One region of the Synechococcus sp. PROS-9-1 genome, then DNA from elsewhere that is predicted to be linked to it. Evidence: predicted binding sites of a transcription regulator. Region 1 holds the regulator's gene; the other holds the start of a gene.
What was found. Region 1 encodes HrcA, which represses chaperone genes, less so after heat shock. Its sites were predicted from a motif close to TTAGCACTCNNNNNNNNNGAGTGCTAA; they were not measured.
Positions count from the first base shown of each region.

Region 2: groES (co-chaperone GroES) is a predicted target of HrcA. The motif match lies at 2,765-2,791, and genes of this name have one in related genera.

Region 1 is NZ_CP047961.1:2,055,526-2,067,246, forward strand. It holds gene SynPROS91_RS10950 (NAD(+) kinase) at 1-764, opposite strand, end outside; gene nuoK (NADH-quinone oxidoreductase subunit NuoK) at 780-1,112, opposite strand; gene SynPROS91_RS10960 (NADH-quinone oxidoreductase subunit J) at 1,133-1,732, opposite strand; gene ndhI (NAD(P)H-quinone oxidoreductase subunit I) at 1,729-2,388, opposite strand; gene nuoH (NADH-quinone oxidoreductase subunit NuoH) at 2,469-3,587, opposite strand; gene SynPROS91_RS10975 (citrate synthase) at 3,648-4,838, opposite strand; gene SynPROS91_RS10980 (histidine phosphatase family protein) at 4,871-5,371, opposite strand; gene SynPROS91_RS10985 (DUF3352 domain-containing protein) at 5,349-6,968, opposite strand; gene SynPROS91_RS10990 (rhodanese-like domain-containing protein) at 7,017-7,367, shown strand; gene hrcA (heat-inducible transcriptional repressor HrcA) at 7,439-8,431, shown strand; gene trpB (tryptophan synthase subunit beta) at 8,761-10,017, opposite strand; gene SynPROS91_RS11005 (class I SAM-dependent methyltransferase) at 10,056-11,015, opposite strand; gene SynPROS91_RS11010 (translation initiation factor) at 11,055-11,381, shown strand; gene cysC (adenylyl-sulfate kinase) at 11,463-11,721, shown strand, end outside.
Region 2 is NZ_CP047961.1:1,730,491-1,742,211, forward strand. It holds gene gpmI (2,3-bisphosphoglycerate-independent phosphoglycerate mutase) at 1-135, shown strand, start outside; gene secG (preprotein translocase subunit SecG) at 149-379, shown strand; gene SynPROS91_RS09370 (hypothetical protein) at 401-718, opposite strand; gene groL (chaperonin GroEL) at 699-2,330, opposite strand; gene groES (co-chaperone GroES) at 2,401-2,712, opposite strand; gene atpD (F0F1 ATP synthase subunit beta) at 2,934-4,397, shown strand; gene atpC (ATP synthase F1 subunit epsilon) at 4,469-4,876, shown strand; gene SynPROS91_RS09395 (30S ribosomal protein PSRP-3) at 5,074-5,634, opposite strand; gene SynPROS91_RS09400 (TIGR01548 family HAD-type hydrolase) at 5,731-6,519, shown strand; gene SynPROS91_RS09405 (aminopeptidase P N-terminal domain-containing protein) at 6,618-7,955, opposite strand; gene SynPROS91_RS09410 (CNNM domain-containing protein) at 8,009-9,022, shown strand; gene SynPROS91_RS09415 (GTP-binding protein) at 9,019-10,368, shown strand; gene SynPROS91_RS09420 (nicotinate-nucleotide adenylyltransferase) at 10,365-10,943, shown strand; gene SynPROS91_RS09425 (NAD+ synthase) at 10,950-11,721, shown strand, end outside.

The DNA of each region.
Region 1 (11,721 bases):
CTGGCATCACCTAGAGGCCAAATCACAACCCTGGATCGGGGAGGCAACACCACGGCGCGACTCGACAAACTCATTGGACAAATCGGACTGACGACAATTGCATCGATGCCTGGATGCAAGATCGGGCCGCCCGCCGCCATCGCATAACCCGTTGAGCCCGTAGGCGAGGCCAAAATCAAGCCATCTCCACGGACTTGGTCAACAACCTCTCCATCGATCTCCATCTCAAGAATGCAGGTTGGAGACAAATCCTCGTGATAGGGCTTGAGGTAAAGATCATTTAGGGCCCAGTGAATCTCCTGATGGTCAGGAGAGCCATCTTCTATGCCAGAGGTCTGGTCTGACCGCTCCGAACCATGGAGATCACCCATCCGCTGGATCACCGCCTGCAACATCATGCGCCGTTCCAAGGCAAAACGATCTTCCAGCACGCGCTGCCAGAGCCCTTCACTCCGCAGCAAGCCGGGATCATGCGTCAGAAAGCCCAGATGGCCTCCCACGTTGAAACTCAGAATCGGGACATCCAAAACAGCGAGGTGTCGGGCAGCACCAAGCACCGTTCCATCACCACCCAACACCACCGCCAGATCCGGTAGCCGAGGCTCAGAGGCCAGCAACCCAGGGAAAGGGTCTGCCGTCAGGCCACTCATCGCCAGGACGCAAGTCACCCCAATCGATTCAAGCTCATCGGCGCAGCGACGTGCTTCTTTCAATGCCAGTGGGCTATCTGCGCGATAGATCAGCCAGACCCGTTGAAGACGCATAACAGCGTGTCGCTTTTACCAGCGCAAAAGGTTGAAGCGTTCCATGTCAACAGTGACTCTATTTCGGTATAGCGATAACAAGATCGCCAGACCGACAGCAGCTTCAGCTGCTGCAACTGTGATCACAAACACCGAGAACACTTGGCCACGAATGAGTTGGCCATCGACATAGGACGAAAATGCCATCAGGTTGATGTTCACTGCATTGAGCATCAACTCAATGCTCATCAACACTCGGACGGCATTACGGCTGTTGATGAGTCCCCACACCCCTGTACAAAACAGGACTGCTGCCAACAGCAGATAGGCCTGGAGAGGAACGGAACCGGAAAGAAGCTCAGAGAGCATCACAAAAAAGGAGAAAGAATTCAGGCGCGAGGCTGGTCAACAAGTAAGGGGGTGCGTGCCTTCTCAATCAGGCCCTGATCAACCTCTTCTCCGGTAACAGGATCCACAGATTGAACGTCACGACGAGCCAGAACAATCGCTCCAATCATGGCCATCAACAATAAAACAGATGCCAACTCAAAAGGCAGCAAGTAATCGGTAAACAAGTGCTCACCAATTCGCACGGTTGCTTCCTCCCCAATCGGCATTGGGCCCTTGGCCCAGGGAGTGGTAACAACCACACGGGTCAAAAGAGCAAACAGGCCAACACACACGCCCCCAGAGAGAAGACGGCGTATGAGGAGTCCAGGGATCGGAGCCAAATCCTCCTTCTTGTTCACCAACATGATCGCGAACAGGATTAAGACGTTGACGGCACCCACATACACCAGCACCTGCGCCGCTGCCACAAAACTGGCGTTGAGCAGGAGATAGAGACCTGCCACAGCCAAAAACACCCCGCCTAGGAGGAAGGCTGAATAAACGATGTTGCTTAAGAGCACAACACCGAGAGCTCCCAGCACGATGACGGCGCTCAGTACCAAAAAGCTAATGAGCTGCGTTGACGCGGCGATCGTCATCCTGCGCTCTCCTCCTCTTTGGACGCTGATGAAGATGATTCTCTCCCATCCTCGGCAGCCTTGATGGATCCAGCTGCCTTGAGTTCCTCAAGGATTTGCTCAGGGAGCTTCCCCGCTCGGGGACGGTCAGGAGAAACGCCATGGGGATGAACTTCCCCAGCAGGCAAATACACCAGTTCCCGCAAAGGCTGGACCGATGGATCTGTCGTCACACTGGTTGGCAGACGACCTAAAGCAACGTTGTCGTAATTCAGGCTGTGGCGATCGAAGGCGGCCAATTCATATTCTTCAGTCATCGACAAGCAATTGGTGGGGCAGTACTCCACGCAGTTGCCACAGAAAATACAAACTCCGAAATCAATGGAATAGTTGCGGAGCTCTTTTTTCTTCGTCTCCTTGTTCATCACCCAATCAACCACTGGGAGATTGATGGGACACACACGCACACAGACCTCGCAGGCGATGCACTTGTCGAATTCGTAGTGAATGCGTCCTCGATACCGCTCCGAAGGAATCAGCTTTTCGTAGGGGTACTGCACCGTGACTGGACGGCGCTTCATGTGATCGAAGGTGACCGATAGGCCTTGCGTGAGATTACGGGCCGCATCCACTGCATCCCTGGTGTAATCACCAACCTGTTTAAGGAAGCCGAACATGGTTTGGAATCGGGGGAGTGAGCGATCGAGGAATCAAAACCCGGTCTTCATGATGCCCCGGGAATGGGGAAGTGACGAGATCAGCCGCCAAACGCGACCGGGAAGGCCAGCTTGAGGGCTGCTGTGACTAAGAGGTTGACCAAGGCCAGAGGCAACAGGAATTTCCAGCCAAGATCCAACAACTGATCGATCCTGACCCGTGGGGTGGTCCAACGCAAAAGGATTGCGATGAAGACCAGCAGGTAGGCCTTCAGAATAGTCATCACAATGCCCACGGTGCCTGTGATCAGCTGCACCAGAGGCGCGTCAATGGGCTGACCTAACCACGAAGCAAGCCATTCAACCGGGATCGGGAAGCCCCAACCACCCAGATAGAGGATGGAAACGAGCAGAGCCGAAAGAACGAGATTGATGTAACTGCCCAGGTAGAAGAGGGCAAATTTCATTCCCGAGTATTCGGTCTGGTAGCCAGCGACGAGTTCTTCCTCCGCTTCTGGGAGGTCAAAAGGCAGACGCTCACATTCCGCGAGCGCACAGATCCAGAAAATCAAGAAGCCAACCGGCTGGCGCCAGATGTTCCAACTCAGAACACCAGCTCCAGTTTGTTGATTAACGATATCGACGGTGCTTAAGGAATTGCTCATCATCACGACGGCCAGGACGGCCAACGCGAGTGGGATCTCATAACTGATCGACTGGGCTGCCGCACGGAGGCCGCCCAACAACGAATATTTGTTGTTTGAGGCGTAGCCGCTCATCAGAAGGCCAATGGGCTGAACGCTGCTGAGAGAGATCCAAAGGAAAATGCCTACGCCCACATCACTGATCAACAGGTTTTGCCCAAAGGGCACGATCAACCAGGACAAAATGACCGGCACCACCACCAGCACAGGGCCAAGGGTGAAGAGAATGCTGTCTGCACGATCCGGAATGATGTCTTCCTTGACGAGCAGCTTGAGACCATCGGCAAGAGGCTGAAGAACGCCGAGTGCTCCGGCGTACTCAGGCCCGATCCTTTGTTGCACGGCCGCAGAAATTTTTCGTTCAAGCCACACCGTGACCAGAACCCCAACAACGGCGGCCACAAGGACCAGCAACATCGGAAAGGGAAGCCAGAGCATGCGTGCAGCCTGAGCCGAGAGGCCAAGACCCTCCAGCGCCTGACTGAAGCTCTGCTCAAGATCAAGTCCCGGGCTCACCAGAGCCGGCGCGGTGGTGGCGAGGGAAGTCACCATGGTCGGAGAAGAGATAGATGCAACTTAAGCGCCCGCGGCATTCACCCGCTCGTCAGCAGGGACCCAATGACGGGCGGATGTGCCGGTATAGATCTGAGATGGGCGGAAAATTCGATTCGCACCGAGCTGTTCCCTCCAGTGAGCCAGCCAACCAGCCACGCGGGAAATCGCAAACACAGGAGTAAACAAATCTCTTGGAATCCCAAGCTTCCTGTAGACGAGGCCTGAATAGAAATCAACGTTGGGATAAATCCCCTTCGGCCCGAGTCGAATCGCGGCAGCCGTCTCAAGGGAATGGGCCACGTCGTAGAGATCGTCGTGACCAAACCGAGCAAACAATTCCTCAGCCAAGGACTCAAGGATCACTGCCCGAGGGTCTTTAACTTTGTACTCGCGATGGCCAAAACCCATCACTTTGCGTTTGTTCGCTACGGCTGACTCGAGGTACGAGTCGGCCTGTTCCGGAGTCCCGATCTCCTCCAACATCGCGAGTACATCTTCATTCGCGCCGCCATGGAGAGGCCCCGCCAAAGTTCCTACGGCCGACGCCACGACGGCGTAGGGGTCCGTCAACGTGCTTGCCGTCACCCTGGCGCTAAAGGTGCTGGCATTAAGGCTGTGCTCAGCATGAAGGATCAAACAACGATCAAAGATCCGAGAGGCGAGAGGGTCGGGCTCTTGCTCCGTGAGCATGTACAAAAAGTTGGCTGAGTAAGCCAGGTCGTCGCGGGGCTGGATTGGATCCTGGCCTTTACGAATCAACTGAAAGGCCGCCACCATCGTTGGGATCTTGGCAATCAGCCTGACAACAGCGTCGTAGATGTATTGAGGATCATCAATGGCACGACGCGAATAAAAGAGCCCTAAGGAGGCCGCGCTCGACTGGAGAGCATCCATCGGATGCCCGTTGGCAGGGAAACACTTCATCATGTCGCGCACCCGAAAGCTGACGCGACGATGCATCTGCACTTCGTGCTCGAAATCACGAAATTGCTGAGGTGTGGGGAGTTCACCCCAGATCAACAGATAGGTGGTCTCCAGGAAACTGCTGTGGACTGCGAGGTCATCGAGGGAGTAGCCCCGATAGGAGAGACGCCCCTTCAGGCCGTCAATGTCGCAAATCGAGGATTGGGTGGCGGGGACACCCTCAAGACCTGGTCTGAACACCAACCCCGTGCGTTCATGCCGGATTTCGTTACCGCCGGTCTGACTCACCACCACCCACTACAACAACTCATCAACGCAACTTAAACGCAGCCAGGCAACAACAGATGTGGCCTTAGTAACCCCTGCAGCTGCGCTACGCCGCGTGGATCTTGATGGGATCCGTCCCAACGGAGATGACAAAGCCCTGCCTTGCGCAGACGCAGGCCACCAGATCGCGCACCCATCAACACCGCAGCCAGCTGGCTCAAATCAGGTTCGTGCCCCACAAGCAAACACGAGCCTTGCAAGCGCTGAACCAAGGGCCATGGATCCCCTCCAGGCTCAAGACCACTAGCGAGCTCAACCTCAGGAGCCAAACCGCTTTTCACGGCCAGCTCAGCTGTTTCACGCGCCCGACGATAAGGACTGCTGTACAAGCGATCGGCGATCAATCCGAGATCGCGCAGACGGCAGCACACCTTGAATGTGCGCTCGACTCCCAGAGGCGTCAGACAACGATCCGGATGATCCACACCTTGGTGGCGCTCAACCGCGATGCCGTGACGCAACAGCAGCAGGTCAACCAAATCGCAGCTGAGCACGAAGTCGTAAGCGGTTGGAGCCTGCTGGACCAGCGCCCTCCTCTTGATCGGGACCAGCGGCCACAGCAAGTTCCTGCACCGCTGGGAGCAGGGGCCTTCCGGCCACCGACTGAATCAAGCTCCAGGGCCGCCACTTTTGGAGCTGAGCGCGGCTGGGTTCTGTCGCCAATGCCAACTGCTGTGCCAGAGGCGCCGCCCCTTCGTCTTGCAAGGCCCGTAATTGATTCAAACGTGGCTCGAGGGCTGAGTGATTTTGACGCGTTGTCAGAGCATCCAATGTCTGCCCCCACCAGTCTTGGCCGGATTCGCGTTCTAAAGCCACCGCAAGTTGGGCCTGTAGAGAGGCTTCACCCCGCTGACGCTGCCGGGCTAGCCGGGTCCACACCTCAAGAGATGAGCCATCAGAGGGCAGGGCCGAGCGCACGAGGCCCTTGGCCTGGAGGTCCGCATCCACGGCCTCCAAACCGGGCTGATCCGTGGATGTTCCCAACAGCCAGCCCTCTTCTCCCTGCTTCCAAAGCAATGGGCCCGCATCCAACCCCACCACATCGGAAGCCCCCTCGGCTCCAAGCGTTTGAAGACTCTCCTGAAGAACAGGCGCTAACCATTGAGCGACGGGGTCCTCACTTTGAGGGCTTAGGAGACCGGCAGGATCAGAGAGCACAGCCAGGGCCGATGCAGATCCACCAGCGGAACGCATCAAGGACTGCGACAGCATTACCCCTTCCCCTGAACGTCCAAGCGGCTGACGAAAACGCAACAAAGCATCCAGATTGAGAGCAGTCCCTTTGGGTTCCAGTGCTGCCACGAGACCAACAAGGTCATCGCGATCAGAGATGGAGCTCGGCATTCCAAGCCACGTCGCCATCGCGGCGGGATCAGCAGTCAGCAGAGCCGCACCCCGACCGAGCTGCTTCAAATCAGCTACAAGATCTGCATCGCCCAGCTGGTGCAGAGCATCCAGCTGGGACACATCTAGAGACTGCTCAAGTACACCACGACTGGACGCAATCAAAAGCAGGTCATCGTCGATCAAGGCTGTAGCGATGGGCTGTGGCTCTCGACCGAGCAGCGCTCCGCGGCCGCTGATCACACCCATTCCCCGATAGCGACTGATTTGCAGATCGGTTCCAGCCAAACTGCGCGTTTGCCAAAAGCGTTGAAGAAAACGCTTGGCACCGTCTTGATCGAGGCTGGTAAGAGCAAGCACCCAGCCCGCCGGTGCATCGGCGACAGGCGCAATCAAAGAAAGGCTGACCTGGGGACCGATCCAATCCGCGAGTTCTCCAACAAAATCCAAGCCTGCTAACGCAAAGGCGCCATCCCGCAATTGCTGCGTGCTGTCGCGCGCTTGGCGTCGTCGTGACACCGGGGCCACCGCCTGGGCATAAGCAGGCATCCGGCCAGGATCAGTGAGCCAATGCAAGCTGAGCGATGCGTCTCTTGGTACGAACCGAGCTGCTCGTGGCAACACCAGGGGTTGGCCGACAATCTTCAGGGGACTGTGCTGTGCCATCGCCCACCACAAGCCCAATGCGGTGGTGAGCAGCACTAACACCGCTGCAGCGACAGCTAAAAGGAAGGAACGCGCCTTCATGAAGCAGCAGGCGTGGGAATGGCCTCATCTTTGTTCATGATGAATCCCATGACATCCTCTTCACCCCAATCCATCAGCGCAAGAGACCTTCACGAGTGGTTGTCGAGCGGAAACGCCCTTCAGCTCGTTGATGTTCGCGAGCACTCCGAACTGGAGATCGCGCCCTTCCCCGGACAAGTGGAACATCTACCGCTGAGTGAATCAAGTCTCTGGCTTTCCGATCTGCCCACAAGGCTGACAACCAGCAAGCCCATCGTGGTGATTTGTCATGCCGGGATTCGCAGCAGGAACTTTGGCTGCTGGCTCTTAGAGCAAGGAGCGGATTACGACGTCTGGAACTTAGAAGGTGGCATTCATGCCTGGAGTGTGGAGGTCGATCCGAGCGTTCCTCGTTACTGAGCAGCGGTTCATGACAACGCCGCCAATCCAAGAGAAAACCTCCGTACGATCATTGGGCTGATTGTGTGCCTGTGCAGCCGTTGCCCCGCCGACAACAGGAGGTGCTCAAGGCCACGGTGCACCACTACGTTGACACCATTGAGCCAGTGGGGAGTCGAACCCTGGTTCAGAGGTTCGATCTGCATGCCAGTGCTGCCACCGTGCGTTCTGCCATGGGGGCTCTAGAGCAACGGGGTCTTCTCACCCAACCACACACGTCTGCCGGACGGGTTCCAAGCCCCAGTGGATACCGGCATTACGTGGATTGCCTGCTCCCTAGACCCGGGACGATCTCCCAACACCTCGATCAAGAGTTAACCCAACTCAGCCTTCGCTGGGCAGCTCTTGATGATTTGCTTCAAAACATGGCAAGACGGCTCACCGATTTCACGGGACTGATGAGCCTGATCACTCACCCCACGCAAAGGCAACCAGCGTTGGAAGACATCCGACTGGTTCGCAGCGAAGAGCGCTTGCTGGTGATGTTGGTGGAGAATTCCAGCCAAGCCAGTCATCTCAACTTGCGGCTGCCCCATGGCAGTGAGCATCAAATTGAAGCGATGGATCAGTGGGCGCGTCGGCAGCTCGACAGCAATGGCAGTTTGAATTGGAATGCACTTCCAAGAGAACTTCAGGCCTGCGGCAAGGCCCTCCGCGATGCCATTCACAGTCATCAGAGCTTGCAGACCTCACAAGAAACCAAGGCCTTGTTTCATGGAGTGTCTCGGCTCATTGCCGAGCCTGAATTCAGCCAAAGCGCCAAGGTCAGACCACTCCTGGAACTAATGGATCAGAGTCCCGCAGCCCTGACTCTCTCCGCTCCAGGTCCTGGATATGGCGTGTGGATTGGCCAAGAACATCCCGAGCAAGCCCTTCACCACTGCTCAGTGGTCCAAGCCACCTACACAAGCGCCGCTGACGGAGTAGGGCACGTGGCGCTTGTGGGTCCGATGCGCATGGCCTACGCCACAGCACTTGCTGCTGTGAGGAGTGCCGCTCATCATCTCGACTATCTCCTGAACTGACATGGCGTTCCAAGGGAGAGCACTGAAGATACGTCTCGCAATCGTCCTCGGACTAAGCATGGGGGTGCATTGTTTGCCATTTGAGCGGTATCAATCTGACAACGAAACAGGATTGATTTCAGCCGAAAGAGCACCAGGATTGTCTCTATGAGACCGAAAAGTACTAGTGAAAAGATTGATTCGCTACTCAACGAGCTATCCAGCTCTTAGCTACTTGCAAAGACGCTTCACTTAGACGGACCCTCACCTAAAAGCTGCCTTTGCCATTGCAAACGCATTATTTCGACGCCTACTTCTTAGGAGTTTTTAGCAACTCGGAAGCAAAGTCTTCAAAGCTGACTTCCGAGTTTTTCTGCCACGGTATTCACATCTTTGTCACCACGACCAGAACAATTAATCACGATTTCGCTGCCATCAGGAAGCGTTGGGCACAACATGTCCAGCCAAGCAAACGCATGGGCCGTTTCCAACGCTGGGATGATTCCCTCCAACTCACTCACGAGCCGTAACGCTGAGATCGCCTCATCGTCCGTCACGGCACCATATTCAGCGCGGCCAATTTCGCGGAGATAACTATGCTCTGGCCCCACGCCGGGGTAATCAAGACCAGCGCTGATGGAATGCGCTTCCTGCACCTGGCCGTCCTGATCTTGAAGCAGCAAGCTCATCGCCCCGTGCAATACACCCACTCGGCCCTCAGTAATCGTTGCGGCATGACGACCGGTTTCGACTCCATCACCAGCGGCCTCAACGCCAATCAGGCGAACAGAGGTGTCTTGCACGAACGGATGAAAGAGGCCCATTGCATTGGAACCCCCACCCACACAGGCCAACAACACATCAGGGAGCCGCCCAAAGGACTCCATGCATTGCTCACGGGCTTCATTGCCGATCACCGCATGAAAGTCGCGCACCAACATGGGATAGGGATGGGGGCCAGCCACGGATCCCAGGATGTAATGGGTGCTTTCCACATTGGTCACCCAATCGCGGATGGCTTCGCTCGTGGCATCTTTCAAAGTGGCCGTCCCTGCCGTGACCGGCTGAACAGTGGCTCCCAATAAGCGCATTCGGAAGACATTCAGCGCCTGACGACGCATGTCTTCAGCCCCCATGTAAACCACGCACTCCAGGCCGAAACGAGCGCAGACCGTTGCTGTAGCCACACCATGCTGACCGGCACCGGTTTCAGCAATGATCCGCTTCTTGCCCATGCGCAAGGCCAACAAAGCCTGACCGAGGGCATTGTTGATTTTGTGCGCACCCGTGTGATTGAGATCTTCACGCTTCAACCAGATGCGTGGACCACCATCAGAACGGCGGTAATGAGCGGTCAGACGCTCAGCTTCGTAGAGCGGGGTGGCTCGCCCCACATACGATTTCAACAGGCGGTTGAGCTCAGTGGTGAAGGCTGAGTCCTTCCAAGCTTCAGCCGCCGCTTGCTCAAGCTCCGCCAGCGCTGGCATCAGTGTTTCGGGGACGTACTGCCCCCCGTAACGTCCAAACCGGCCATGCGCTTCAGGACGAACCGAAGGCGTCAGGCTGGCGGGATCGGGTGTGCTGGCAGTTGGCAGAGTGCTTGTCACAGGTCTGGCAGGCCGCTGAAACGGCGTCTTGCGATGCGTCAGCGTAAACAGGCGATCACACGATGTCGTGGATCACAGGCCGTAATGCGCAGATCTCGAAACCCAGCCTGCAGAAGGGTGGCGCTCATATCGAGACCGAAATAGTCCTCGATGTAAGGCTCCGTACTCTTCAGGAGGGTCGCAACGGCGGCTGGCAGGCGTTGCAACACCGATGAAGCTGGATCCTGATCCACCATCAGCAGCACGCCCCCAGGCTTAAGAAGACGCGCGGCTTCCGCACAGACCTCACGGGTGGCGTTTTGAGGTAGCTCATGGCAAACGAACTGAAGACTGATGAAATCGAACGTCTCGCTCGCCCAAGCGGTGTGCTCGGCGGCGGCATGGCACCACTCACTGATCAAGCTGTCGCCATCTCTAACCCGTGCCACAGCCAGCATCTCTGGTGAGAGATCTAAACCGATCAGCCGTGGCCTCTTCAGGCCACGTTGATCTGCCCGGTCGTTCAACCAACGGGCAAGCGCTTGGGTGCTGACTCCAACGGAACAACCCAAATCCAAAACTTCGTGGATGGAATCGCTTAGGAGTGGTTCCACCAGCGCATGAATCGCATTGCGGAGTCGCGTCTGAGCCTGCAGCGGTGCCAGCTTTTCCTCAGGCCAAATGCGCAGGGCCATCGCATCGGTGGCTTGCTCAGCCTCCGCTGCTGCCTGCCAGCAGAGGTTGCCCTGCTCATAGGCATGGAAACGCGCTTGGTAATAGGCGGGAGGAACCAGACCCTCGCTACGGCTCTTGGCCAGAAGAGGAGCGGCAGCCTCCCGCAATTCAGAGCGTCGCTTTCGCCATGGAATCCCGTTGCGCTCAGCCGTTCGGATGATCAGCTGTCGCGCTTGAAAAAACAGCGGGCGACGCAAGAGGCGAATGCCGATCAACCGTTCAATCCAACGGCCTAGACCCCGACTGGAATCAGCCCATTGGGGAGCGGGAGCGGTCTCACTCATCGCGAGAAGGGGCAGGATGGGAAGGGATGCGAATGGCTCATGCGCAAGGGAGGCTGGCAGGAATTCAGCAGTGCCGACAGTCTGCAACGCCCCACTGGACCCTCAGCAGGGGCGACACCCAAGGATGAACAGGTCGTTCGGGTACAGCCCACGCGAGGAGGGAAAGGGGGCAAGACCGTCACGGTGATCCGAGGTCTTGAGGTGGATCCAGATGGCCTCAAAGCCCTCTTGAAAAAGTTGAAAACGCGGATTGGCAGCGGCGGCACCGCAAAGGGTGGCGTGATCGAATTGCAGGGTGATCAGGTTGAGCTCAGTCTCGAATACCTCAAGAAAGAGGGATACAAGCCCAAGAGAGCCGGAGGCTGAGACCTCAGCCTCCGGCTTGATGAGGAGATTGGGCAATGGTCGTTTGCGCCACGAGACAATGCCATCATTCGCGTTCCGTTCATGGCCGCCGCCGACAATCCAAAAGCCACCAACATCGTTTGGCACCAGGCCTCGGTCGATCGCGACACTCGCGCTGAGCAACGCGGGCACCGCAGTTCGATCCTCTGGTTTACAGGCTTAAGCGGGGCGGGCAAAAGCACCTTGGCCAATGCCGTGAACGCTGCTTTATTTGAACGCGGACTTGCTACTTACGTGTTGGACGGCGACAACGTTCGCCACGGCCTCTGCAAGGACTTGGGCTTTTCCGACGCCGATCGAG
Region 2 (11,721 bases), 330 kb from region 1:
GGGCTTGCCGACATTGCGCCAACGCTTCTTCAGCTGCTCAATCTGGACAAACCCAAAGCCATGACGGGAATCTCCTTGATTGAACCAATCGAAGCCTCAGCTCCAGCCAAGACCAAGCTGCCTCAACCCGTTTAAGTAAGATCAACTCATGCTTACGACTGTTCTCTCTTGGGTTTGGATCGGCAGTGGCGCCGTTCTGATTCTTCTTGTTCTCTTGCATAGTCCCAAAGGGAATGGAATGGGAGGGATTGCGGCAAGTGGAAGTTCATCGTTCACCAGCTCTAGTAGTGCAGAAGCAACCCTCAATCGCATTACCTGGACAACACTTTCATTTTTCCTAGCTTTAGCTGTCATTTTGAGCGCAGGCTGGCTCGGCTAAGTCAAGTTTCGTCCAGCCAATTCACCGTTCACAAACCCTTGAATGAAGGCTTATAAAAGCCATAGAGACAACAAAAGCAGCTGTTATACCGATTTGATGGGAACGAAGGAGATCTACCCATTCGGCATAGGCCTTTTCTCCATGGGACTGCACATTAATTCCCAGGTTTTCCGCTTCTTCTTCTACCCGGAGTCTCAGGCCCAGTCTTTGAGTTCTGTTCATTGCTTTCAGCAGCAAACACAGATGGATTGCTGGCAACCCATCCATTAAAAAAGCCCCCGCGTGAACGAAGGCTGAAAACACATTTGGGAAACTTGGTTTAGTAGTCGAAGTCGCCACCCATGCCACCGCCGCCAGCAGCAGCTTCTTTCTTCTCTGGCATATCAGCCACGATGCATTCTGTGGTCAGCACCATGCCAGCGATCGAAGCAGCATTTTGCAAACCAGAGCGAGTCACCTTGGCCGGATCAACAATGCCAGCAGCAAGCATGTCGACATACTCACCGTTGGCAGCGTTGTAGCCCTCGTTAAACGACTTGGACTTGACGTTTTCAGCAACGACAGCACCATTCACGCCAGCATTTTCAGCGATGCGCATCAGGGGAGCGGTCAGCGCTGAGGCCACGATGTTTGCACCGATCAACTCTTCGCCGGACAGGTTGGCGGCTGCCCACTCTTCCAAGATTGGTGCCATGTGAGCCAAGGTTGTACCGCCACCAGGAACGATGCCCTCCTCTACAGCGGCCTTAGTGGCATTGATGGCATCTTCCAGACGAAGTTTCTTGTCCTTCATCTCTGTTTCGGTTGCTGCTCCCACCTTCACAACAGCAACGCCACCGGCCAGCTTGGCTAAGCGCTCTTGGAGCTTCTCCTTGTCGTAGGTGGAATCGGTCTCATCCATCTGTTTCTTGATCTGCTCGCAACGCGTCTTCACCGCCACCTCATTGCCTTCGGCAACAATCGTGGTGGTGTCTTTATTGATGGTGACGCGACGGGCAGTACCCAACATCTCCAGCTTGGCATTTTCAAGCTTTAGACCTTGGTCTTCCGTAATCAACTGGCCGTTGGTCAACACCGCCATGTCTTCGATCATCGCTTTGCGGCGATCACCGAAACCGGGAGCCTTCACTGCAGCCACATTGAGCACGCCGCGCAAGCGGTTCACCACCAAGGTGGCGAGGGCTTCTTTCTCAATGTCCTCAGCAATAATCAGAAGAGGCTTACCAGTGCGAGCAATTTGCTCAAGAACAGGCACCAAATCTTGTACCAAGCCGATCTTCTTATCGGTTAAGAGGATGTAGGGCTCGTCCAGAACCGCTTCCATCCGCTCAGTATCTGTTGCGAAATAAGGGGAGATATAGCCCTTATCGAAACGCATGCCCTCAGTGACCTCAAGCTCGGTCTCCATGGATTTCCCTTCTTCAAGAGATATCACACCTTCTTTGCCAACTTTGTCCATGGCGTCGGCAATCATCTTGCCAACTTCTTCGTCATTACCGGCAGAGATCGTACCGACCTGAGCAATGGCGTTGCTATCTGCAATCGGTTTTGCATTTTCTTGAATCTTGCCAACCAAGAAATCGGAAGCCTTATCAATACCCTTCTTCAGGGTGATTGCGTTAGCGCCGGCTGCCACATTGCGAAGGCCTGCTTTCACCATGGCGTGAGCCAAAACGGTAGCCGTTGTGGTGCCGTCACCGGCAGCGTCATTGGTCTTAGATGCAGCCTGACGAATGAGAGCAACACCGGTGTTTTCGATGTGATCCTCAAGCTCGATCTCCTTGGCGATCGTGACTCCATCATTAATAATCTGAGGAGCGCCAAATTTCTTTTCAAGAACCACATTGCGACCTTTAGGGCCGAGGGTTACTGCAACAGCTTCGGTGAGAATGTCGATGCCTTTTTCGAGAGCACGGCGTGCATTCTCGCTATAAATAATTCGCTTAGCCATAGGAGGCAATTAAAAAAGATGTAAGAGGAAAATTCAGTCGTTTCTGAGATAAATCTCAGAGGGATTGCGGTCAGCCCACAACAGCGAGGATGTCTTTTTCAGACAGGAGCACGTACTCGTCGCTACCAAGCTTGATGTCCGTACCGGCGTACTTGCTGTACAGAACCTTGTCGCCGATACCGACTTCAGGCGCCTGACGACTGCCATCGTCATTCGACTTGCCAGGACCGACCTGGACAACTTCGCCCACTTGAGGCTTTTCTTTGGCTGTATCAGGAAGAAGGATGCCGCCTGCAGTCTTCTCCTCGGATTCAGAGATTTTTACGAAGACGCGGTCTCCAAGAGGCTTAACGGTGGAGACGCTGAGGGAAACAGCTGCCATGAGTAATTGAGGAGCAGGGACAGGGCGCTTGGCGCCACTCAAACGATGCGAGTTAGCACTCGAGGTCGTTGAGTGCCAAAGCTAGAGCCGCTAGTGGGTCCTGCACCAGCGGTGACCTGTGCGGGTGACCGAACAGGCGAAGCGACATCCCGACGGTGTTAAGGTTCTGCCGCTCAGGAAGGGATCGTCCTGTTGCGCGTCCCTCTCACTTCTCCTTACTTATGGCCGCTGCTGCTCCTGCCTCTACCGGTTCCAAGGGCGTTGTCCGTCAAGTAATCGGACCGGTTCTGGACGTGGAATTTCCAGCCGGCAAACTTCCAAAAATTCTGAACGCATTGCGAATCGAAGGCAAAAATCCTGCTGGAGAATCGATTGGCCTAACAGCGGAAGTCCAGCAATTGCTTGGTGATCACAGAGTCCGTGCGGTGGCCATGAGTGGCACCGACGGCTTGGTTCGTGGAATGGAAGCCTTGGATACAGGCTCACCAATTTCGGTCCCAGTTGGCGAAGCCACCTTGGGTCGGATTTTCAACGTGCTCGGTGAACCAGTTGACGAGCAAGGTCCTGTCACAACAAACGTCACTTCTCCTATTCACCGAGAAGCTCCAAAACTCACTGAGCTTGAAACCAAGCCCAAGGTGTTTGAGACCGGAATCAAAGTGATCGATCTCCTAGCCCCTTATCGCGAAGGAGGAAAGATCGGCCTCTTCGGCGGTGCTGGAGTCGGCAAAACGGTGTTGATTCAGGAGCTGATTAACAACATCGCTAAAGAGCATGGTGGTGTGTCTGTGTTCGGCGGTTTGGGCGAGCGCACGCGTGAAGGAAACGACCTCTACGAAGAATTCAAGGAATCCGGCGTGATCAACGCTGACGATCTCTCAAAGTCAAAAGTGGCCCTCTGCTACGGCCAGATGAATGAGCCTCCTGGTGCACGTATGCGCGTGGGGCTTTCCGCTCTGACCATGGCTGAGCACTTCCGCGACGTCAACAAGCAGGACGTGCTTCTGTTTGTCGACAACATTTTCCGATTCGTTCAAGCGGGATCTGAGGTTTCCGCTCTGTTGGGTCGTATGCCTTCAGCTGTGGGCTATCAACCCACTCTTGGTACTGACGTGGGAACTCTCCAAGAAAGAGTTGCCTCCACACTGGAAGGGTCGATCACATCGATTCAGGCCGTTTATGTCCCTGCTGACGACCTAACTGACCCAGCTCCAGCGACGACCTTTGCTCACCTCGACGCCACAACGGTGTTGAACCGTGCACTGGCTTCCAAGGGCATCTACCCCGCCGTGGATCCACTCGATTCAACGAGCACCATGCTTCAGCCAGCCGTGGTTGGCGACGAGCATTACCGCACAGCCCGTGCTGTTCAATCAACGCTTCAGCGTTACAAAGAACTTCAGGACATCATTGCCATTCTTGGCTTGGATGAACTGTCTGAAGATGATCGCCAAACAGTGGATCGTGCTCGCAAAATCGAGAAGTTCCTCTCTCAGCCCTTCTTCGTAGCTCAAATTTTCACCGGCATGCCTGGCAAGTATGTGAAGCTTGAGGAGACCATCAGTGGCTTCAATCAAATCCTCGCCGGTGAACTTGACAGCCTTCCAGAGCAGTCTTTCTATCTGGTCGGTAATATCGACGAAGTCAAAGCCAAAGCCGAGAAGATCGCGGCTGAAGCCAACTGATTATTTTCGGAGCGCTTGCGCTCCGATCATGACCAGCAATTCGCTTTCCCATTCTCCGCAGCCTTCTTTTCATGTCACTCACCCTCCGCGTTCTGGCACCAGACCAGAGTGTGTTCGATGGCTCGGCCGATGAGGTAATCCTCCCCAGCACAACCGGCCAAGTCGGCATTCTTCCAGGTCACGTCTCTCTGCTTGCTGCGCTAGACGTTGGGGTTCTCAGAGTGCGTACCAATAGCGATTGGCAATCCATTGCCTTGATGGGTGGCTTCGCAGAGATCGAATCCGATGACGTCACCGTTTTGGTGAATTCAGCTGAACTCGGCGTCAATATTGATTCCACATCCGCTGAAAACGATCTTTCAGCTGCTCGCACTGCCGTCACCAAGCTAGAGGGTCAGCCTTCTACTCCTGAAAAAGTGAAAGCACAGCAGCTTTTCGAGCGTGCAAGGGCTCGTGCTCAGGCAAGCAAATCAACCTAGGTCGTAAATGGCAACAATCGATTTCAAGCAAGCACCCTGTAAGGGTGCTTTTTTATGGATTGAATTTTGCTTCCGAAGCTGAACAACCTCAACTGCAACGTGCAAGATCCTCAAAAGAACATCCTCAAAAGCATTAAAAAGCCCCGTCGAAACGGGGCTAAAAACTTGATCAATGAACAACGAAAACCTTCGATCGATCAGGCGGTACCGCAGAAAGTAACGTCAGGGAACTTGAGCTTCGCGTCATCAAGGCTCTTGCCTTTGCCTTCTTCCTGCCAATAGTTAATGACTTCAGTGGCCTTATTCAAGACTTCAACACGCTCGTTATCAGTAATCCAACTTTTGCCTTCTAACTCTCCCTTGAGGGTCTCCCAAGCATCTTCACGAGGCCAGAAGAAATAGGCCGTGAGAGGACTTGGGCCACCGCCAACAATCTGATCAACGGCCAAAGCCACGTTGTCAGGAAGCCAAAGGATCTTCAGCAAGAAGCGTCCCTCATCGGCTTTTGGGGTGTAGCCAGAGGGGACTCCATCCGCATCGATGGTGGCAGAAGCCAGTGCGGCACTGCCGCCGCGCATCACTGGGCGGCCTTCTTTTGGCTCTTGCTGCTGCTCAGAGACTTCAACCTTTGGCGTTGCATCTTCACCCTTGGCAGCGGCATCACCCGCGGGTGTTGCGTCGACCTTGGGTGCTACATCAGCTGCTGCTGCCTCTGTTGCGACCTCCTGGTCGACGGCAGCGCCTTCGGAAACCGTCATGGTGTCAGGGCTCAAGGATGAAGGACAAAGAACTAACTTACCAGTTGCTGACGCCAAATCCCCCTGCAATCCTCAGGATCAAAGCCACAAGCAATCCTGCTTTTTGACATTGATGGCGTCATTCGGGATGTAGCAGGCAGTTATCGCCGTGCTCTCCAGGCCACCGTGCATCACTACTGCGGGTGGGAGCCTGGTCACGAGACCGTTGATGCATTGAAAGGAGAGGGACGCTGGAACAATGACTGGGACGCGAGCCTTGAACTTCTCCGTCGGCACTCTCTGACCGATCCCCCAACCGCCCGTTCCTCAAATTCAGCTGCCCTGCCAAGTCGCGCTGATCTGATCGATGTTTTCAGCCGTTTTTACTTCGGATCCGATCCAGAGGGAGATCCCTTCGCTTGGGATGGTTTCATTTGCGATGAACCCCTCCTCGTTGATCCAAACTTTTTTGCAGACCTGACGAATCGAGACATCCTTTGGGGGTTTGTAAGCGGTGCAGAGCCACCGTCCGCGCGCTTTCTTCTCGAGCAACGTCTCGGCTTGCAGAACCCTCCCCTGATTGCGATGGGGGATGCACCAGACAAACCCGATCCCGAAGGACTGATCAGGCTGGCAAGCACTCTTCTGGGTTACAGCCTCGGTTCCGATGCACCACTGATTGCCTATCTCGGTGACACCGTGGCGGACGTCAACACAGTGATGCGTGCCCGGGAGCAGGTCCCACAGCAACGTTGGATGAGCTTGGCTGTGGTTCCGCCCCACCTACAGAGCCCAGGGCAATCTGTGGCGCGAGCGCACTACGAAAAGAACTTACGAGCCGCAGGAGCAGAGGTGATCTTCAGCGATACCAAGGCGGCACTCAACTGGGATCCCAATCAAATTTGATCCGCAAAGACTGGCCCTTGCTTCTTAGAGCGATGGTCCTGATGATCTTGTCCGTCGATTTGGTCTGGATCTCCCTGCAAGTGGTGAGCTGAACGTCTTCAACGCTCCATCGAGGCAACGTCCTTCAAAGCCGTAGCCGTTAAGACCTCGTAGCCATCCTTGAGAACGGCCACATCATCTTCAATGCGAATACCAATTCCTTTCCAGCGTTCATCGATTTCAGGCTGACCATCCGGAACCGATAGCCGGTCGCTGACATACAGACCAGGTTCCACTGTGAGCACCATGCCTGGATCAAGCTCCACGTGGTGCTCACCAAGTCTGTAGGCGCCAACATCGTGCACATCCAAACCAAGCCAATGCCCGGTGCGGTGCATATAAAGATGGCGATAGGCACCCTGCTCGATGATTCCATCGGCTTCTCCAGCCAAAAGCCCGAGATCCAGCAAACCATCGACAAGCCGTCGTAACGCGGTTTGATGCACCTCCTCCGCAGTGCCTCCAGGCCTGACGGTGGCAATGGCCGACTCCTGAGCACTCAGAACAAGTTCATAGAGAGCTCGCTGTTCTCCACTGAAGCTGCCATTCACTGGAAAGGTGCGGGTGATATCACCGTTGTAGTAATCACCGATTGAGCAACCGGCGTCAATCAGCAGCAAATCACCGTCCTTGAGAAGGTCTTGATTATCGATGTAATGCAAGACGCAAGCGTTATCACCTCCTGCAACGATTGAGCCATAGGCCGGGCCCCGGGTCCCTTGATCGAGAAAGTGAAACTCGATGAGGGCCTGCACCTGCCGCTCACTCATCCCCGGCTTCACAGCGGCACGCGCCAACTCATGGGCCTCGGCTGAGATGCGACACGCTTCACGCATCCGATCGAGCTCCGCCGGATCTTTGCGCAAGCGAAGTTCATGCAACACCGGGCAGGGCGCGACCAAACCAAGCGCCGCTGCTCCCCGTCGCGAGGCGCGATCCAACTGTTCAGACCAAACCTCAAGCACCACAGACTCGACCGCCGGGTGATGTCCGGTGCGGAAGGCAATGCCCTCAGCATCTTTCAGGTAGCCACGCAGATGTGTGGCCAATTCAGAACGTGGATGGGCCACATCTGCACCGAACTTCTCAACAGCACCTTCCGTGCCCCACCGCCGTCCTGTCCAAACCTCGGCCGCTGGCTCGCGTGGGTTCACAAACAACACGTATTGCTCTCCCTTCGGTCTGTGCGGCAAAAACAGAGCGACGGCATCCGGCTCATCAAACCCTGTGAGATACCAAAAGTCGCTGTTCTGACGAAAGGGCCACTCACAGTCGGCATGGTGTGTCACCAAGGTTGCCGCTGGGATCACAGCAGCCGCACCGCCAAGATGGGCCATGAAGCGCTGACGTCGCTCTGCGTAACCCTGAGCATCAATTGGGAGCGAACTATGAACCACGACGGAGACAGTGCACCAGATAAACGTCAGGATGGCAGGGAAAGCATCTAGGCATGACTCACGACCTGCTGATTCTGATTCTGCTGGTGGTCGTGGTCCTCACCGGATCCGCCTTGTGTTCTGGCGTTGAGGCGGCTCTGCTCTCCGTCAACCCTGTTCGCGTTCTCGAACTCGCGGGTCAATCCAAACCAGTTGCCGGTGCGCGGAGATTGGCCCAACTCCGTCAGCGACTCGGCCGAACCCTGTCGGTGCTGGTGATTGCGAATAACGGCTTCAATATTTTCGGCAGTTTGATGCTCGGTGGCTACGCCGCTTGGCTGGTCGAAGACATGGGGATCAGCGCTGTGGCTCTCCCCCTCTTCTCCATTGGTCTCACCGTGCTGGTGATTCTTTTGGGGGAGATCCTCCCCAAGGCGATCGGCACCCGACTGGCGCTGCCTGTCTCCCTCGCTAGTGCACCGGTCTTGCACCTGCTTGGCGTTCTGATGCGTCCACTCGTCCTTCTGCTGGAGAGACTGCTGCCTGCCATTACTCAGGAAAGCGAACTCAACACCGACGAAGAGGAGATTCGAATGCTGGCACGGATGGGATCCCAAACCGGCCAAATCGAAGCGGATGAAGCGGCAATGATCGCCAAGGTGTTTCAGCTCAACGACCTCACCGCGAGGGATTTGATGACACCAAGGGTTACTGCTCCGAGCCTGGATGGCGCGAGCACATTGACGCAATTGAGGGCCGCCCTCCTTGAAAACGAGGCCCAATGGTGGGTGGTCCTAGGTGATGCCGTGGACAAGGTTTTGGGTGTCGCAAGTCGGGATCGATTGCTGGCGGCACTCGTCCAAAATCAAGGTCAACTCACCCCAGCAGATCTAAGCGAGCCCGTCGAATTTGTGCCTGAAATGATTCGTGCCGATCGACTGCTAACAGCCTTCCGGCGCGACAACAGCGGGGTCCGGGTTGTGGTGGATGAATTCGGAGGGTTTGTTGGTGTCATTGGCCCTGATGCGGTTCTAGCCGTGCTCGCTGGCTGGTGGCGCAAGTCAGCTGGAGCCAATGGGTCGTCATGACGGCGTCCTCGCCTCCATCCACCACGGAGCGGTGCCTCTCACTGCTGCAAACCTGGCGATCTCAGCTCCAGCTCAATCGCCGAGAACAAACCGTGTTGGCGGGTTCGCTCAGGAGCTTGGACCTGCAATTGGACCGCTTGTCGAATCGCAACCTGCGCGTCGCAGTGTTCGGCCGCGTGGGAGTGGGGAAATCAAGCCTCGTTAATGCCCTGATCGGCCAAGAGCTCCTGGCCACTGATGTAGCTCACGGCTGCACCAGACAGCAAAAGGCGTTGCCTTGGACGATCTCCATTCCCGGTCTGAACACGATCGAACTCGTCGACACGCCAGGAATCGATGAGGTGGCAGCAGCGGCGCGTGCGCGACTGGCAGCGCGGGTGGCCCTGCAGTCCGATCTTGTGCTGCTTGTGTTGGATGCCGACATCAGCAGGGTTGAGCTCGATGCCTTGGAGACGTTGATGAGCAGTGGTAAACCGGTCCTTCCCGTGCTTAACCGCAGTGATTGTTGTCCCCCAGAGCAACTCGACAGCCTCCGGCTAAGCATCAGCCAAAGGATCCAGGAGCGGTGTTATCGCAACCATCGCGCAAAGATTCCTCAACCGATTGCCGTTTCAGCAGCCCCTCGCAAAGCCTGCCAACGATCCGATGGCAAGGTTCGCAGCGAACGCCAACCAGCGGTCGTGAACCCGCTACGCACTGCTGTGACCAATCTGCTGCGAGAGCAAGGCCAAGCCCTCTTGGCCTTAAATGCGCTCCGCCAAGCAGAACGGCTCCAACAACAAATGGAGCAAGGGCGACTGGAGCGCCGACGACAAGATGCGCAAGGCCTCATCGGCCGCTACGCCGCTCTCAAGGCCACAGGGGTTGCGGCCAATCCTCTGGTGTTACTCGATCTGGCCGGGGGCTTGGCCTGCGATACCGCCCTAGTGGTGCAGCTCTGCAAGCTCTATGACCTGCCGATGGGAGGACCAGCAGCACGACGGCTCATGCAACGACTATCGGGGCATAACGCCATGTTGGGAGGCGTCCAACTGGGACTTCAGCTGGCGCTCTCGGGACTTCGACAGCTGTTGCTCATCGCCGCCCCCTTTTCTGGAGGCTTAAGCCTTGGTCCAGCGGCTCCCGTCGCCGTCGCCCAGGCGGCTCTCGCTGTGCACACAACGCGAAGGACTGGCCGGCTCACAGCACGCTGGCTGGTCGATCAACGCGGTCGAGGGCGGCGGAGCAATCCAGCCCCGACGACCCTCATGCGAAGTCTTATCCGCAGCGATACCAACATGCAACGCCTGCTTGCAGAGTGGCCACAGCCGCCAAACCGGCCCCGGCGCGACGGGCTCTTGCCATGACCGCAACCATCGCCCTGCTAGGCACCAGCGCCGATCCACCAACGCTCGGGCATCAGGCTCTCCTCGAGGGCCTTTTGAATCACTTTCAACGTGTCGCGACTTGGGCTAGCGACAACCCAATGAAACGCCACGATGCCTGCCTAGAGCTCCGCAGCGAGCTACTCCAGGCCTTGGTCATGGCCATCGACAACCCTCGGGTGAGCATTGACCAAACGCTCAGCAGCCCGTACACCATCACCACACTTGAACGAGCAGCACGTCTGTGGCCCGATGACGAGCTCTGCTTTGTTGTGGGCAGTGATCTGGCCACTCAGATCCCCCATTGGAAGCAAAGCGAGCTTTGGCTCAAGCGCTGCCGGCTGGGAGTCGTGCCGCGAAAGGGTTGGCCGCTGGAGCCCGAATACCTCGATCGACTCCGCCATCTCGGCGCACAGATCACCATCCTTCCCTTGCAGATTCCGGAAACAGCCAGCTCAAGCATTCGCAAGACGAGTGCCGCGGATCAAATCCCAAAACCGCTCTGGCCCCTCCTCTTGGAGCACAATCTTTACGGACTCCAAGACGCTCCCTTCTGAACTGCCATGCGCATCGCCCTGGCCCAGACCAATCCTCTGGTGGGCGATCTGTCCGGGAACGCCAAACGGCTCCTAGAGGCTTGCCTCAAACTCAGCCATCAGGCGCAGGGCACCCCCCCCGCCTTAGTGGTGAGCCCGGAACTATCCCTTTGGGGCTATCCACCTCGAGACCTGCTGTTAAGTCCTGAGCATCTTCAGCAGCAAAACGAGGCCCTCAATCTGCTGCAACAGGGACTCAGCCATGCCCTGCCGCAAACGGCCCTGCTGGTAGGGGTGGTTGAGCCTGCCCCAGACCAGCAACACCCACGACTCTTCAATGCGGCTGCCCTGGTGGAAGCAAAGGGTTGGCGCGTTGTAGCCCGCAAACAGCTCTTACCTACCTACGACGTCTTTGATGAATCGCGGTATTTCAGACCTGCTAATCAACCGAGTGTTCTGAGCTTTGAAGCCGAAGGACAGGATTGGCGTCTAGGGCTCACCATCTGCGAAGACCTCTGGGTTGAGGACGCACTTCAAGCCCAACGCCTGGTGGGACCGGATCCGATCGCCAACCTCATCCCAGAGAAAGTGGATGTGTTGTTGAACCTCTCCGCGTCCCCCTTCGGCAGAACCAAAGCATCGATCCGCCATCAGCTGGCCGCCCGCGCCGCCAACCGTCTTAATTGCCCCGTGATTTATGTGAACCAAGTCGGCGGCAACGACGAGTTGGTGTTCGATGGCGGCAGTTTCGTGATGGCAGCCACCGGTGAGGTGGAGTTGCAACTTCCTACCTGCCGTG